One region of the Rhizobium sp. GR12 genome, then DNA from elsewhere that is predicted to be linked to it. Evidence: riboswitches for the same ligand, from Rfam matches in the RefSeq annotation. Region 1 holds a riboswitch; the other holds the start of a gene.

Region 1 (7,926 bases):
AAGACCGCCCCCATCCACAACAACTACGCGAAGCCTACGCCACCTTCCATGATCAACCGGACGACGTGGCCTGCCTGCAGGCTCCGCTTATCATCAGCAATGCTCGCTCCTCCTGGCTCAGCGCCTGTTTCGCACTGGAATATTCCGGCCTCTTCCGCTGCATGCTGCCCGTTCTCGCCGCACACCGGCTGCCGCTGCCGCTTGGCGGCACCTCCAATCATTTCCGAACCGCCGTATTGCGCCGGGCCGGTGCCTGGGACCCTTACAATGTCACGGAAGACGCCGATATAGGCCTCAGGCTGCACAGGCTCGGTTATCGCTGCGGCGTCATCCGGCGACAGACACTGGAGGACGCGCCAACCTCGCTTCCTGTCTGGCTGAACCAGCGCGCACGCTGGTACAAGGGCTGGCTGCAGAGCTGGCTGGTGATGACCCGCGCGCCCTTTACAACCGCGCGCCACATGGGCTGGGTCGCCTATCTCGTCTTCCAGCTGCTGATCGGCGGCATGCTTCTGTCGTCGCTGGCCCATCCCTTGCTGTTCGTTTCCTTCACCTTCATGGTCATGACGATCAGCGAAAATGGCGCGGGTATGCTGCTTTCCTGGCAGGGCCTTCTGTTTTTCATCGATACGCTGAATATTTTCGGAAGCTACGCCATCTTCGTGCTGATGGGCCGAAACAGGATGATACCTTACGAGAAACAACAGATCGGACAGCGCTGGTTGGCGATCCCGCTTTACTGGCTGATGTTGTCAGTCGCGGCGTGGCGCGCTGTGGCGGAGTTGAAAACCAGGCCCTTCGTCTGGAACAAGACACCCCATATGCCGGTCGTCAGAAACACGACCTGAGAAGACATAGGCAATTAAAGAGGCGCGTTCCCAGCGCTTCTTTTCGCGACACAGGACGCGCCTCACCGTTTTCAGCTTGCGCTGTTGCTTTTTGCAAACGGTTTCGGGTTACGGCGGGGCTCGCCTATAGATGCAGCATAAACCAAAACACCCTGCCGAACGAGGTTCCTCCTCCGGCAAGGTCTATCGCTTCATCACAACAGCGACTGAACAACTTTATTTGGCGACGAGCTTGTTCTTGATCAGGCCGACGACGACCTGGACGATCAGGCCACCGATGCCACCGCCAACGAGCTGGCCGGCAAGAGCGCCGATATCCATGCCGCCGGCTGCCGCAGTTCCACCTGCCCCCAGCAGCGATCCGAGCACGCTTCCTCCGCCGATGCCGCCAACGGCGCCCGCAATCAGGTTGCCGAGCGAGCCGAGATCGGAATCCTTCAGTATTTTTCCGCCGGCCGTACCGCCAATCGCACCACCGACAATTTGGGTCAATATCGAAGTAAGATCCATGTCATCCTCCTCACTGGTTTCCCCGACCATTCGGGGAAACAAAGCTTCCCATTTATGTCTGAGCGGGCTGGACAGAACCGGCGTGGCCGACTTTCTCTTCCTCGCCAAAAACTTTCCAGACCACGGCGCCGATAGCACCGCCGAGGATTGGAGCAAGCCAGAACAGCCAGAGCTGTTGCAGCGCCCATCCACCAACGAACAATGCCTGTCCCGTCGAGCGGGCTGGATTGACGGAAGTGTTGGTGACCGGAATGGAGATCAGATGAATAAGGGTAAGGGCAAGGCCGATGGCAATCGGCGCAAAGCCGGCTGGAACCCTGCCATGTGTCGACCCCAGAATGATGATCAGGAAAAATGCCGTCAAGATGACCTCGATCAGCAGCGCCGAGACGAGGGAGTATCCGCCCGGCGAATGTTCGCCGTAACCATTGGCGGCGAAACCGCCAATTTCGGCCCCCGCCTTACCGGTGACGATGACATAAAGCGCGCCCGCCGCGACGGCAGCCCCCAGAACCTGCGCCACTATATAAGGAACGAGGTTCGATGCCGGGAATTTGCCGGCAACGGACAGACCGACGGAAACGGCCGGATTGAAATGACCGCCCGAAATGCCCCCGACCGCATAGGCCATGGTCAGAACCGTGAGACCGAAGGCGAAAGCGACACCGAGAAAGCCAATGCCGAGTTCTGGAAAAGCGGCGGCGAAAACCGCACTGCCGCAACCTCCGAACACGAGCCAGAACGTACCAAGAAATTCCGAAAGAAGCTTGCGACTCATAACACCATCCCCAAATGCTACGACTGCATCAACTATTACGTGCAATTAAATCGTAGTCAAGATAAATCGTGTAGGCGCCCGGACACCCATATACAGGCGGCTGCGGCCATGCTTTCTTGCTAATCAGGAAGGCTTTCGGCTGTCTTGAAAACTGGAGCGGGTGAAGGGAATCGAACCCTCGTATTCAGCTTGGGAAGCTGCTGCTCTACCATTGAGCTACACCCGCGCCTGAAGCTAAGACATCCGACAGTTTGCGGCGGGTGTCAAGCATCCGACAAGGTCATTATGCGGGTCGAAAATGCTTGGACAGCTTCAGCCCCTGCGCCTGATAATTGGAGCCGAGGCCGCTGCCGTAGAGGCCTTCCGGCTTTTGCAGCATGTGTTCGTAAACCAGCCGGCCAACGATCTGGCCATGTTCGAGGATGAAGGGCACTTCGTGGCTGCGCACTTCAAGCACGGCGCGGCTGCCGGTGCCGCCCGCCTGTGCGTGGCCAAAACCGGGATCGAAAAAGCCGGCATAATGCACACGGAACTCGCCCACCAGCGGGTCGAAAGGGGTCATTTCCGCCGCATAAGACGGGGGCACGTGTACGGCCTCGCGTGAGACAAGGATGTAGAACTCATCCGGATCGAGGATCAGTTCGGCGCGGCCGCGCGCATGGAGCGGCTCCCAGAAATCGAGAACGTCGTGCTGGGCCTTCTTGTCGACATCCACTACCGCCGTGTGGTGTTTACCGCGATAGCCGATCAGCCCGTTCTCGCCGAAACCCTTGAGGTCGATGGAAAGCGCGATGCCGCCGCCGGTCACATTCGGGGTTTCGCTGGCGACCAGCGTTTCCCTCTCGTGCAATTTCAGAAGCTCGCTTTCGTTGAGCAGCGAATGGCCGATGCGAAAGCGGATCTGCGACAGGCGCGAGCCGCGACGCACGACGACGGGGAAGGTGCGCGGGCTGATTTCCAGATAGAGCGGGCCAGCATAACCCGCCGGTATCTTGTCGAATTCCTGCGCATTGTCGGTCATGACGCGGGTGAAGATATCAAGCCGCCCCGTCGAGCTTTTCGGATTGGCCGAGGCCGACATTTCGGCCGGCAATTCCAGGCTTTCCATCAGGGGCACGATGTAGACGCAACCGGTTTCCAGCACCGCGCCCTCACTCAGATCCACCTCGTGCAGGCTGAAGCGGTTGAGCTTGTCGATGACGCGGGTTCCGGGACCGGGCATGAAGCTGGCGCGAACGCGATAGGCCTTCGAGCCCAGCCGCAGATCGAGGCTGGCTGGCTGCACCTGATCAGCATCGAGATCGGCCTCGCTTTTCAGCTTGCCGCCCGCAAACAGCGCCCTGATAGCGCCGTCCGCCAAAATGCCCGTGGTTCTGGTCATGGTCATCATTCCTTTTTACGGCGACAAAACCAAAAGGAAAGCATTGACGCAAGCCGGTAACGGCAGTATGGCAAGCTTATCCCGTGGTGATTTGGCCGGTCGGCTTGCAGCCACGTTAAACAAGTGGCTAAAAAGACCGGGTGCTAGGAACCGGTCTGCTTTTGCGGCCGGTTTTTTTGTTTTGAAGGTGATCACATGAGCAATAAATGGCGCCCGGCAACCCAGCTCGTTCACGGCGGTACGCTACGCTCACCCTATGGTGAAACGTCGGAAGCAATCTATCTGACCCAGGGTTTCGTCTACGAAAACTCCGAAGCCGCCGAAGCGCGCTTCAAGGGCGAAACGGATGGCTTCATCTATGCACGCTATGCCAGCCCGACCAATGACATGTTTGAAAAGCGCATGTGCCTGCTGGAAGGTGCGGAAGACGCCCGGGCGCTTGCCTCCGGCATGGCCGCCGTCACCGCCGCCATCATGTGCCAACTGCGCGCGGGCGACCATATCGTCGCTGCACGCGCCCTCTTCGGCTCCTGCCGCTGGGTGGTCGAGACGCTCGCACCTAAATATGGCATCGAATGCACGCTGATTGACGGGCGCGATCTCGAAAACTGGGAAAAGGCGATCCAGCCGAACACTAAGCTGTTTTTCCTCGAAAGCCCGACCAACCCGACGCTGGAAGTGGTGGACATTGCCGGCGTGGCGAAGCTCGCCGACCAGATCGGCGCGAAGCTGGTGGTCGACAATGTTTTCGCGACACCGCTGTTCCAGAAGCCGCTCGAACTCGGCGCCCATATCGTCGTTTATTCGGCAACGAAGCATATTGACGGTCAGGGCCGTTGCCTTGGCGGCGTGATCCTTTCCGACAAGAAGTGGATCGAGGAAGAGTTGCAGGATTATTTCCGCCACACCGGCCCGGCCATGTCGCCGTTCAACGCCTGGACGCTTCTGAAAGGCATCGAGACCCTGCCGCTGCGCGTGAAGCAGCAGACGGCCAATGCCGCAAAGATCGCCGATTTCCTCGCCGACAGCGGCAAGGTCGGCAAGGTCATCTATCCCGGCCGCGCCGATCACCCGCAGGCAGACATCATCGCGCGGCAGATGACCGGCGGTTCGACGCTCGTCGCTTTCGAATTGAAGGGCGGCAAGGATGCGGCCTTCGCGTTGCAGAACGCGCTGGACATCGTGAAGATCTCCAACAATCTGGGTGACGCAAAGAGCCTCATTACCCACCCCGGCACCACGACGCACAAGAACCTGACCGACGAGGCACGCGCCGAACTCGGCATTTCCGGCGGCACCTTGCGCCTTTCCTGCGGCATCGAGGATACGGACGATCTGCTGGAGGATATGGCGAAGGCTCTGGCGGCCGTTTCCGCCTGAGAATTCAATCGACACATCGCTACGGCCCCTCTTCACGTCGGGCCGTGGCAAAGCCCCTGGTGTCAGGCAACCAATATTTACCTTTACCGTTATCCCTAACGGTGGAAAACGGCGCAACAGAAGATGCCTCCTGCCCGTTAAGTCGTTCATTTTCTTGACGATAGCCAGAACCTGTAGTGTAGGATAATGGCGGCAGGCATAATATCGAGGTGTGGCGCGTATGTATCGTGCTCTGACAAGGGATATCGAGGTAACGGTCGATCCGTATTATCTCGAAGAACAATCCGACCCGGATGACGACCGTTACGTCTGGGGCTATAAAGTCGTGATCTCGAACAATTCCGATGTTCCGATAACGCTCGTCAATCGCTATTGGCATATTACCGACCAGAACGGACAGGTGGACGAGGTCTACGGACCGGGCGTCGTCGGCGAGAAACCGCACCTGAACCCCGGTGACAGTTACGAATATTCATCCGGCTGCCCGCTGGATACACCGTCGGGCCTGATGTTCGGCCATTATGAAATGGAAACGGACAAAGGCGAGGTGTTCAACGTCACCATACCCGCCTTCTCTCTGGATTCGCCCGGCCTGTTGCGGGTCCTGAATTGATGCAGACGCACCGATGCGGAGCCGCGCTGTTCAAAAGCGCGGCCTCGCCAGTCACAGCGTTTCAGACGTTGTCAAACTCGCTGATATCGTAACGATAGGTCGTCGAGCAAAACTCACAGGTCACGGCAATCGCACCGTCTTCCTCGCTTGCCTTGATCTCTTCGGCGGTGAAACCGGAGAGAACATCCTTGATTTTCTCCCGCGAGCAGCTGCAGCGGTCGAAAATGATCTGCGGATCGTAGATGCGCACGCCGCTCTCATGGAAAAGCCTGTAGAGGAGACGCTCCACCGGCACCTGCGGATCGGTCAGTTCGTCGGTATCCACCGTGTTCAGCAGCGTTACCGCTTCGGTCCAGGCATCGTCTTCCCCGACTTCATAATCGCCCTCATCACCATCACCACCGTGAAGGTCGCGCATGCGCAGACGCTCGGGCGCCTGCGGCAGAAATTGCGCGATCACTCCGCCCGCACGCCAGCCATGGCGCGGCTTGCCTTCGTCATCACGGTCGAAGAACTGGGCGACGCCGAGGCGCACGCGGGTGGGAAGCTGTTCCGACTGGCGGAAATAAACCCCGGCGATTTCTTCCAGCGATGAGCCGTCCAGCGGCACGATGCCCTGATAGGGCTGCATGCCGATACCCTGATCGATCGTGAAGGCCAGAATGCCGGTGCCGAGCAATTGTTCGGGCGAGGTCTCCCCCGCCTTAACCGCCTCCGCCAGCCGCTCCTCATCGAAACGGGCATAGGCGCGCATGCTTTCCGGCGCAGTAAAATCCGCCACCAGAAGATCGACCGGGCCGTCGCCCTTGGTCTGAACGGTCAGCTTGCCGGAAAACTTCAGGGACGTACCGATCAGCGCCGTCAGAACCGTCGCTTCCGCCAGCAGCCGGGCGACTACATCGGGATAATCATGCCGATCGAGGATGGCATTCAACAACGGTCCGACCTGTACCGCGCGGCCGCGCACGTCCAGACCTTCGACCTGAAAGGGCACAACCTTGTCGTCACCAGCTAAATCGAGATTGTCCAGTTCAACCGTTACATCTGCCATATCATAACTCCTTGGCGCAGCCGTCGCGCCGCAACCGTCCAAAAGTCCGGCTTTTAAAATGTACTTTTTCCGCTTGTCGCACAGAGATCCGGGAAGCGAAACAGCCTCCGGGGAAAATCGTGCAATCGTGATTGTGGCCCGCCAGCAAAACCCAACGAGCCTTTTCGAAGTCCCACAGATGGTAATGTGTCCGGCCAAGTTCAAGCACCTTCCTGACCACTGGCAAGGAAGGGTTGAGAGCCGTCAGATGACGCCCAGGCACCATGCGATGATGGACTTCTGCGCATGGAGCCGGTTTTCCGCCTCGTCGAAGACCACCGATTGCGGCCCGTCGATCACAGCGTCCGTCACTTCCTCACCGCGATGCGCCGGCAGGCAATGCATGAACAGCGCCTCCTTGTTGGCCTTCGCCATCAGCGCTTCATTGACCTGATAGGGCTGGAAGATATTGTGGCCGCGCGCCTTGTGTTCCTGGTTCATGGACACCCAGGTATCGGTAACGACGCAATCCGCTCCCGCCACCGCCTTGTCGGCATCATGATACAGCCTGACGTCGCCGCCATTGTTGCGCGCCCAGTTCAGGAACTTGTCGTGCGGTTCCGAACCCATCGGCACCGCCATCGCCATCTGGTAGCCAAAACGGGCGGAGCCTTCCACGAAGGAATGCAGCACGTTGTTGCCGTCGCCCGTCCAGGCGATGGTCTTGCCTTTGACCGGGCCGCGATGTTCCTCGAATGTCAATATATCCGCCATGATCTGGCAGGGATGCGTGTCGTCCGTCAGGCCGTTGATAACAGGCACCGTCGCGTGTTCGGCAAGCTCGAGCAAGCGCGAATGATCCGTCGTACGGATCATGATGGCGTCAACATAACGCGACAGAACCTTGGCCGTATCGCCAATCGTTTCGGCGCGGCCGAGCTGCATTTCCGTGCCCGACAGGAAAAGGGTCTCGCCGCCGAGCTGGCGCATGCCGACATCGAAGGAGACGCGGGTGCGGGTGGACGGCTTTTCGAAGATCATCGCCAGCATCTTGCCGGCCAGCGGCTTTTCCGCCGTGCCGGTTTTGGTGGCAATCTTGCGTGTGCGCGCATCATCAAGAATTGTCCGCAGATCCTCCGACCCGACGGCCGAGAGGTCCAGAAAATGTTTTGGTGAAACCATTCTAATCTGTCCCATGCTTGCGAACCCCTGAAGAGAGGCCCGCCCTTGATTTTTTCAGGCGATTTTCGCCTGTTTCGCTGTCAGGGAGGCGGCAGCCGCGTCGACACGCGCCAGGCCCTCGCGGGCCTCTTCCGCCGTGGTGATGAGCGGCGGCAGAAGACGGATGACGTTGTCGCCCGCAGGCACGCCAAGCAGATGCTCCGC
Region 2 (7,926 bases), on a different contig from region 1:
CCAGCCATTCTTCTTCCATGGTCTCGAGCTTTTCGCGCAGCTTCGTCATTTCCTTCGCCAGCATGTTGAAGGTAGCCGGATCTCTGGTGAACAGATTGGGATCGGCCATGCGCTCCTCACGCTTGGCGATCTCGCCTTGCGTCTTTTCCATCTCCTTCGGAAGATTTTCGAGCGCGAATTTCTGCTTGAAGGAAAGCTTGCCCTTGGCCTTTGAAGGGTCCTGCGACGCGGAAGCCGAAGGTGCGGCCTTTGCCTTTTCCTGCTTCTCGGCTTTGCGTTTCTCTTCCGCAGCACCCTTGCGCTGCGCCATCATATCCGAATAACCGCCGGCATATTCGATCCAGCGTCCGTCTGGTTGGTCCGGATTGGTAGGCGCGATGGTGGAGGTGACGGTACGGTCGAGAAAATCGCGGTCGTGGCTGACGAGGATGACCGTGCCGGAAAAACCCGCGACGATTTCCTGCAAAAGATCGAGCGTTTCGATGTCGAGATCGTTGGTCGGCTCGTCGAGGATCAAAAGGTTGGTCGGCCTTGCCAGAATACGCGCCAGAATAAGACGGGCACGCTCTCCACCGGAGAGGTTGCGGATTGGCGTGCGGGCCTGTTCCGGCTGGAACAGGAAGTCCTTCATGTAACCCGTCACATGTTTCAGCTCGCCATTGACCAGCAGATTGTCGCCCCGCCCGTCGGTCAGATAATGAGCGAGCGTATCGTTTGGATTGAGATCCTCACGCTTCTGGTCAAGCGTCGCGATCTCCAGATTGGTGCCGAGCTTCACCGTGCCGCTATCGGGCTGAAGCTGGCCGGTCAGCATCTTCAAAAGCGTGGTCTTGCCGGCACCATTCGGCCCGACAAGACCGATGCAATCGCCGCGATGCACCCGCAGCGAAAACGGTGCGATGATCACGCGCTCGCCGTAAGACTTGGTGATGGCGTCTGCCTCGATGACCAGCTTGCCGGATTCCCGCACCTCCGCAGCCGTCGCCTGCACGCTGCCCTGCGGTCCTTTGTGGCCGCGATAATCCGCGCGCATCGCCTGAAGCTCGCCCACGCGGCGCATGTTGCGCTTGCGTCTCGCGGTCACGCCGTAACGCATCCAGTGTTCTTCGCGCTCGATGGCCTTGCCGAGCTTATGCTGCTCCAGCTCTTCCTCTTCCAGCACCTTGTCGCGCCATTCCTCGAAATGCGCAAAACCGCGGTTGAGACGGCGGGACTGGCCGCGATCCAGCCACACGGTCGAGGTCGAGACCTTCTCCAGAAAACGCCGGTCATGCGAAATCAGCACCAGCGCGCTGCGCGTCTGCTGCAACTCGCCTTCAAGCCATTCGATGGTGGGCAGGTCCAGATGGTTGGTCGGCTCGTCCAGCATCAGAATATCGGGTTCGGGCGCCATGACGCGGGCAAGGGCCGCACGCCGCGCTTCACCGCCGGAAAGACTGTCCGGATGCTCCTGCCCCGTCAAACCGAGATGCTCGAGAAGATAGGTAACACGATAGGCATCGTCGCCAGGCCCGAGCCCCGCTTCTGCATAGGCCTGCACCGTGTCGTAATCGGCGAAATCCGGCGCCTGTTCCAGGTAACGGATGGTGGCGGAAGGGTGACGGAAAACCTCACCCGACTGCGCCTCTACCAGACCGGCGGCGATCTTCATCAGGGTCGACTTGCCCGAGCCGTTGCGCCCGACGAGGCAGATACGGTCGCCCGGTTCCACCTGAAGATTGGCGCCGTCGAGCAGCGGGGTCACGCCGAAGGTCAGCTTGATGTCATCGAGTTTCAAAATTGGGGGTGCCAAGGCGTCAGGCTCCGGTCAGATCATAAGGGCGGGCGAGCACGATGGCTTTGCCGCTTTTCAGCGAGAAATGCACAAGGCCGCCATTCGCGACATTGGAAATAGTGCGGGACGAACCGAAAGCAAGCGCGAAATCACTGAGGGGATAGCGCACATTGCCGATATCGAGCCCCGCAAGGTCGGTAAACCCGGCAACCGAAAACAGCGAACCGGCCGGCAGATCGAGATCAAGCGAACCGGTGAGCAGCGGACGGGCCTCCTCTTCGCCGGAGGTCAGCGTAACCTCCAGACCGCGTTCGGCAAGCGCCACCGCATAAAGAAGGTGTTGCAGCGCATGGTCGCTTCTCGCTCCACCGAGCGCACCGGCAAGCACCAGCGAACGTGCGCCACGGGCAAGAGCCTCCGACACTGCGATCTCGCCATCGGTCACGGCCTTTGCGGCCGGGTAAGGCTGCCGCTCCACATCGGGCCAGGCATCCAGCAGGTCTTTACTGGTGGAATCGAAATCCCCCACCCAAAGCTCCGGCGTAAGGCCAAGCGGTGCCGCATGGCGCATGCCGCCATCGGCCGCGATCACGCGGCTACCCGCAACCGCCGCTTTCAGGCGATCGGTAACGGTGACATCGCCGCCAAGCAGAATGGTGAAGCGTTCTTTATCCATGCCCTGCCTTATCGCACCTCAGCCAAAAATGGAAAGGCAGAAACCCGATGAAATCAGCCGATATTGATTTTCCTCGGCTTCGGGATTATGAAACGCCTCAGTGGTGATTTGCCGACCGGCTTGCAGCCACTTTAAAGAAGTCGCTAAAGGGTCGAGGAAAAAAGGCAATTTCCTGGGACCGGCTGCGATTTCGCTGCCGGTTTTTTTGTTTTCGCAACGTTCTTTACGTCATCCGAAAAGAGAGTTCGACATGCCGATCAAGATTCCCGATACGCTTCCCGCTTACGAAACCCTCATTCATGAGGGCGTGCGGGTCATGACCGAAACGGCGGCCATCCGGCAGGATATCCGCCCGCTCCAGATCGGGCTTCTCAATCTCATGCCGAACAAGATCAAGACGGAAGTACAGATGGCGCGCCTCGTCGGTGCATCGCCGCTGCAGGTGGAATTTTCGCTGATCCGCATCGGCGGACACCGCGCCAAGAATACGCCGGAAGAACACCTTCTATCCTTTTACGAGACCTGGGAAGAAGTACGCCACCGCAAGTTCGACGGTTTCATCATCACCGGCGCGCCCATCGAAATGCTGGACTATGAAGACGTCACCTATTGGCCCGAGATGCAAAAGATTTTCGACTGGACGCAAACCAATGTCCATTCGACGCTGAACGTCTGCTGGGGCGCGATGGCCGCCATCTACCATTTTCACGGCGTGCCGAAATACGAGTTGAAGGAAAAGGCTTTCGGGGTCTATCGCCACCGCAATCTCTGCCCCTCCTCGATCTATCTCAGCGGTTTTTCGGACGATTTTCAGGTTCCGGTCTCGCGCTGGACGGAAGTGCGCCGCGCCGACATCGAAAAACACCCCGAGCTGGAAATCCTGATGGAATCCGAGGAAATGGGCGTGTGTCTGGCGCATGAGAAAAAGGGCAACCGGCTCTATATGTTCAACCATGTCGAATATGATTCGACCTCACTTTCGGATGAATATTTCCGCGACGTGAACGCCGGCGTTCCAATCAAGCTGCCGCATGATTATTTTCCACATAATGACCCGGAACTGGCGCCACTCAACCGCTGGCGCAGCCATGCCCATTTGTTTTTCGGTAACTGGATCAACGAGATATACCAGACGACACCCTATGATCCCCAAGCCATCGGCGAACTGGCCGCTTAAATTGCGGGATTGCGAATTGCCGGAAAATGACGCAACGTCCGCCCGGCAATTCACGAAAATCGGGAGAATGATGGAATGAGCGATGCGGCGGCACGGGAGAATTTCGGTTTCACGGCGACCGGAGAAAAGGTCGAGCGCGTCACCATCTCGAAAGGCGGGCTGACGGCCAAGGTCATCACCTGGGGCGCGGTCATTCAGGATCTGCGCCTTGAGGGCCACCAGCCGCCGCTCGTTCTCGGTTTCGATAAATTCGAGGACTACAAATACTCCTCCTATTTCGGCGCCACCCCCGGCCGCAATGCCAACCGCATCGGTGACGGCAGGTTCTCGATCGACGGACACGAATATCAGCTGGAACTGAACGAAAAAGGCGTCACCCACCTACACGGCGGCAGCGACGGCATGGGCAAACGCAACTGGATGCTGATGGAACATGGCGAAAGCCATGCGGTCCTGCAGATCATCGATCCCGACGGCCGCGCCGGTTACCCCGGCAATTGCACGGTTACCGCCACCTATACGATCCTCGACGGCGGCGTGCTTTCGGTGGTCTATGAAACGGTGACCGACCAACCGACCATCGCCAATGTCTGCCAGCACTCCTATTTCAATCTCGACGGCGCAGATACCGCCCTTGGACATGAGATCAGCATCGCCGCTGACTTTTACCTTCCGACCAACGACAGACAGATACCGACAGGCGAAATTCGTTCCGTCGAAGGCACCGTCTTCGATTTGCGCCAGCCGACGCCGATGCGGCGGGAAGAGGATGGCGAGCAGGTTCTATACGACCATAATTTCTGCCTTTCGCCCGAGCGCCGGGCAAAACGCAAGGTCGCCCGCGCCTATTCACCAGCCTCCGGTATCGCCCTTGAGGTTCACACGACAGAGCCCGGCGTGCAGCTCTACTCGGCCTTCAAGCTGGACGTTCCCGTTCCGGGCCTCGATGGCCGCCACTATGGCCCGTTCGCCGGTTTTTGTCTGGAAACGCAGATATGGCCGGACGCCGTCAATCACCCCGATTTCCCATATGCGATCCTGCGTCCCGGCGAGACCCTGCGTCAGGAAACCGACTATATTTTCAAAAAAGGCTGAGGCCGTAGGCAGATATCAGTCAAGCACGCAGCCGACATAGCCGCCGGAGGCGCGTGCACGCCGTTCGATAAGACCAGCGAGACGTTGGAGACCGCGTCCCGGCTTGCTGGCGACACGGTCAATGGGATTGGGCAGGGAAACGGCAAGCAGCGCCGCCTGACGGGAACTGAGTTTTGCAGCCGGCACCTTGAAGTGGTGCTGCGCGGCGGCTTCGATGCCGTAAATGCCCGGTCCCCATTCGGCAACGTTGAGATAAATCTCCATCATCCGCTTCTTGGACCAGATGAAATCCGCCGCGACCGCCAGCGGCAACTCCAGCCCCTTGCGCAAGAACGAGCGGCCATTCCATAAAAACAGATTCTTGGCCGTCTGCATCGGTATGGTGCTAGCGCCACGGGTGGAGGCCCCCTCCAGCGCATTGCTGACGACGGACTGCATCTGGTTCCAGTCGACGCCGCCATGGAAACAGAATTGCCCGTCTTCGGACATCATCACGGATTGCACAAGGCGCGGAGAAATATCCTCGAGCGGCACCCAGCGGCGGTCATAGCCCTGCAAGGTCACCAGATCGGCAAGCATCAGCGTCGAGACAGGCCGAAAAAATGGCAACGCATAAACCGGGATCAGCAGATAGGGCAGGATCAGCAATGCCAGCAAGGTCATGATGATACGCTTTGCCAACGTGCGAAAATCCACCTTCGGACTGCTCCGGTCTTCCGCCAGCACGGCGTAATCTGCGTCGCTTTCAGGCGTACTGCTCAATATTCGTCAAAGCCCCGCACCAATCGAAGCCTTTCATATTCCATTGCCGCCTTCAAGGCGAGTCCGGTCAAGCAGTTGCACCTGGGAATCACGAAAAGGTTGCCTGCATTCGTGCGGCATGCCAAAGAGCGCGGCATGGACGCTCAGATGACGAATTTCGAAACGAGGCTGCGCGACAACGCGGCAAAGACCGAATCCCTGCTTGCCCGCCTGCTGTCCGCAGAAGCGCGTGTGGACGAGATCACGCGTCCGCAAAACCTGCTCGACGCCATGCGCCATGGTGTGCTGAACGGCGGCAAACGCCTGCGTCCGTTCCTTGTCATCGAAAGTGCCGCCCTTCTGGGCGGAGACGCCGAAGCCGCCCATTATGTCGGCGCTGCGCTGGAATGCCTTCATTGTTATTCGCTGGTGCACGACGATCTGCCGGCGATGGACGACGACGACCTGCGCCGTGGCCAGCCGACGGTACACCGCAAATTTGATGAAGCAACCGCCATTCTCGCCGGTGATAGCCTGCTGACGCTCGCGTTCGATATCATCGCATCGGATGAAAATCCGCTCCCGGTAGATCGCAAGGCCGCACTCGTGCTGGCGCTTGCCCGCGCGGCGGGCATTGGCGGCATGGCGGGCGGGCAGGCGCTCGATCTCGCTGCGGAAAAGAAGACGCCGGATGAGACCGGCATTGTTACATTGCAGGCTATGAAAACCGGCGCTCTGCTGCGTTTCGCCTGCGAGGCGGGTGCGATCATCGCCGGCAGCGACGTTTCCGAACGGCAAAGACTTCGTCTCTTCGGTGAAAAGATCGGCCTCGCCTTCCAGCTTGCCGACGATCTTCTGGACCTGACGGCCGACGCCGCCACCATGGGCAAGGCGACCGGCAAGGATGCCGCACGCGGCAAGGGAACGCTGGTGGCGTTGCGCGGCGAAGGCTGGGCACGCGGCAAGCTTCAGGAGCAGGTGACGGAAGCCACCGAACTTCTGACCCCCTATGGCGAAAAGGCCGCGATACTGATCGCGGCCGCAAGATTTATCGCCGAACGGAAAAGCTGAGCCGGTTTCCCGGCTCATCGTTTTTCAGCCTGATCAGCCCTTGAGCGGCGAAATCAACACTTCAACACGGCGGTTCTGCGCACGGCCATCAGATGAGCCATTCGAGGCGATCGGCTGCGAGGCACCGAAGCCGAGCGTCGAAATACGGCGCTGATCGACGCCGCGTGCGCCGAGATAGTTTGCAACAGACGCCGCACGACGCTCGGAAAGCGCCTGGTTATGCTGCTGGCTGCCGGTGGAATCGGTATGGCCATTGATGTCGATCAGCGTGCGGTTGAACTTGTTCAGCACGATGCCGACGGAATCAAGCGTCTGATAGAACGGCGGAATAACCTGATCCTGATCCGTCGCGAAGGTGATGTTCGATGGCATGTTGAGAACGATGCTATCGCCACGGCGGCTGACGGAAACGCCGGTTCCCTGAAGCTGGGCGCGAAGCTCGGACTCCTGGCCATCCATATAGTTGCCGATGGCGCCACCGGCGAGCGCACCAACGCCGGCACCGATGAGCGCGGCGTTGCGGCGACCGACCGGCGAGCCGCCGACAGCCAGACCACCGAGGGCGCCGACGACAGCGCCGATACCAGCGCCACCGGCCGTGTTCGACATCTTCTGCTCACCCGTATAGGGATCGGTCGTGGTGCAGGCGGAAAGATAGGTCCCGCAAAGGGCAACGATCGCGATTTTTTTGATCATGTGTTTTGGTGCTCCGAAAGGTTCAGGCGGTATGACAGTGGAATTCCGGCATTTTCACGGTAGTTTTTACTCCGCCGCGTCTTTCCGGCCAAAACGCTTTTCGATGTAATCGATCACAAGCGCTTCAAAATCGGCGGCGATGTTGGGACCACGCAGGGTAAGCGCCTTCTCTCCATCGATGAAGATCGGTGCGGCTGGGCTTTCGCCGGTGCCAGGCAGCGAAATGCCGATATCGGCATGTTTGCTTTCGCCGGGGCCATTCACGATGCAGCCCATGACGGCAACATTGAGCGCCTCGACGCCGGGATATTTTTCACGCCAGAGCGGCATGTTCTTGCGAATGTCGTTCTGGATGTTCTGGGCAAGTTCCTGAAAAACGGTGGACGTGGTGCGTCCGCAGCCGGGACATGCCGCAACGACCGGAATGAACTGGCGAAAACCCATGACCTGCAGCAATTCCTGCGCCACCTGCACCTCGCGGGTGCGGTCTCCGTTCGGCTCCGGTGTCAGCGACACGCGGATCGTGTCGCCGATGCCGTGCTGCAACACGTAGCCCATGGCGGCAGATGATGCGACGATGCCCTTGGAACCCATGCCGGCCTCGGTAAGACCAAGATGCAATGCGTGGTTGGAGCGTTCCGACAGCATCGAATAAACCGCGATCAGGTCCTGCACCTGGCTGACCTTGGCAGACAG

What was found. Region 1 has a riboswitch for S-adenosylmethionine ahead of QSK43_RS01070 (O-succinylhomoserine sulfhydrylase). Riboswitches for the same ligand answer to the same signal wherever they lie in the genome.
Region 2: linked by a shared signal. The riboswitch ahead of metA (homoserine O-acetyltransferase MetA) and the one ahead of QSK43_RS01070 (O-succinylhomoserine sulfhydrylase) in region 1 are both predicted to bind S-adenosylmethionine.

What each region holds. Positions count from the first base shown of each region.
Region 1 is NZ_JASXTH010000001.1:219,412-227,337, forward strand. It holds gene QSK43_RS01045 (glycosyltransferase family 2 protein) at 1-848, shown strand, start outside; gene QSK43_RS01050 (hypothetical protein) at 1,065-1,358, opposite strand; gene aqpZ (aquaporin Z) at 1,411-2,136, opposite strand; tRNA gene QSK43_RS01060 (tRNA-Gly) at 2,289-2,362, opposite strand; gene QSK43_RS01065 (2'-deoxycytidine 5'-triphosphate deaminase) at 2,420-3,517, opposite strand; SAM riboswitch at 3,591-3,669, shown strand; gene QSK43_RS01070 (O-succinylhomoserine sulfhydrylase) at 3,713-4,897, shown strand; gene apaG (Co2+/Mg2+ efflux protein ApaG) at 5,118-5,510, shown strand; gene QSK43_RS01080 (Hsp33 family molecular chaperone) at 5,572-6,561, opposite strand; gene argF (ornithine carbamoyltransferase) at 6,805-7,722, opposite strand; gene QSK43_RS01090 (aspartate aminotransferase family protein) at 7,777-7,926, opposite strand, start outside.
Region 2 is NZ_JASXTH010000006.1:181,455-189,380, forward strand. It holds gene QSK43_RS12490 (ABC-F family ATP-binding cassette domain-containing protein) at 1-1,792, opposite strand, end outside; gene QSK43_RS12495 (thiamine diphosphokinase) at 1,797-2,450, opposite strand; SAM riboswitch at 2,541-2,617, shown strand; gene metA (homoserine O-acetyltransferase MetA) at 2,701-3,627, shown strand; gene QSK43_RS12505 (aldose epimerase family protein) at 3,703-4,722, shown strand; gene mtgA (monofunctional biosynthetic peptidoglycan transglycosylase) at 4,738-5,484, opposite strand; gene QSK43_RS12515 (polyprenyl synthetase family protein) at 5,620-6,534, shown strand; gene QSK43_RS12520 (OmpA family protein) at 6,568-7,230, opposite strand; gene ispG (flavodoxin-dependent (E)-4-hydroxy-3-methylbut-2-enyl-diphosphate synthase) at 7,297-7,926, opposite strand, start outside.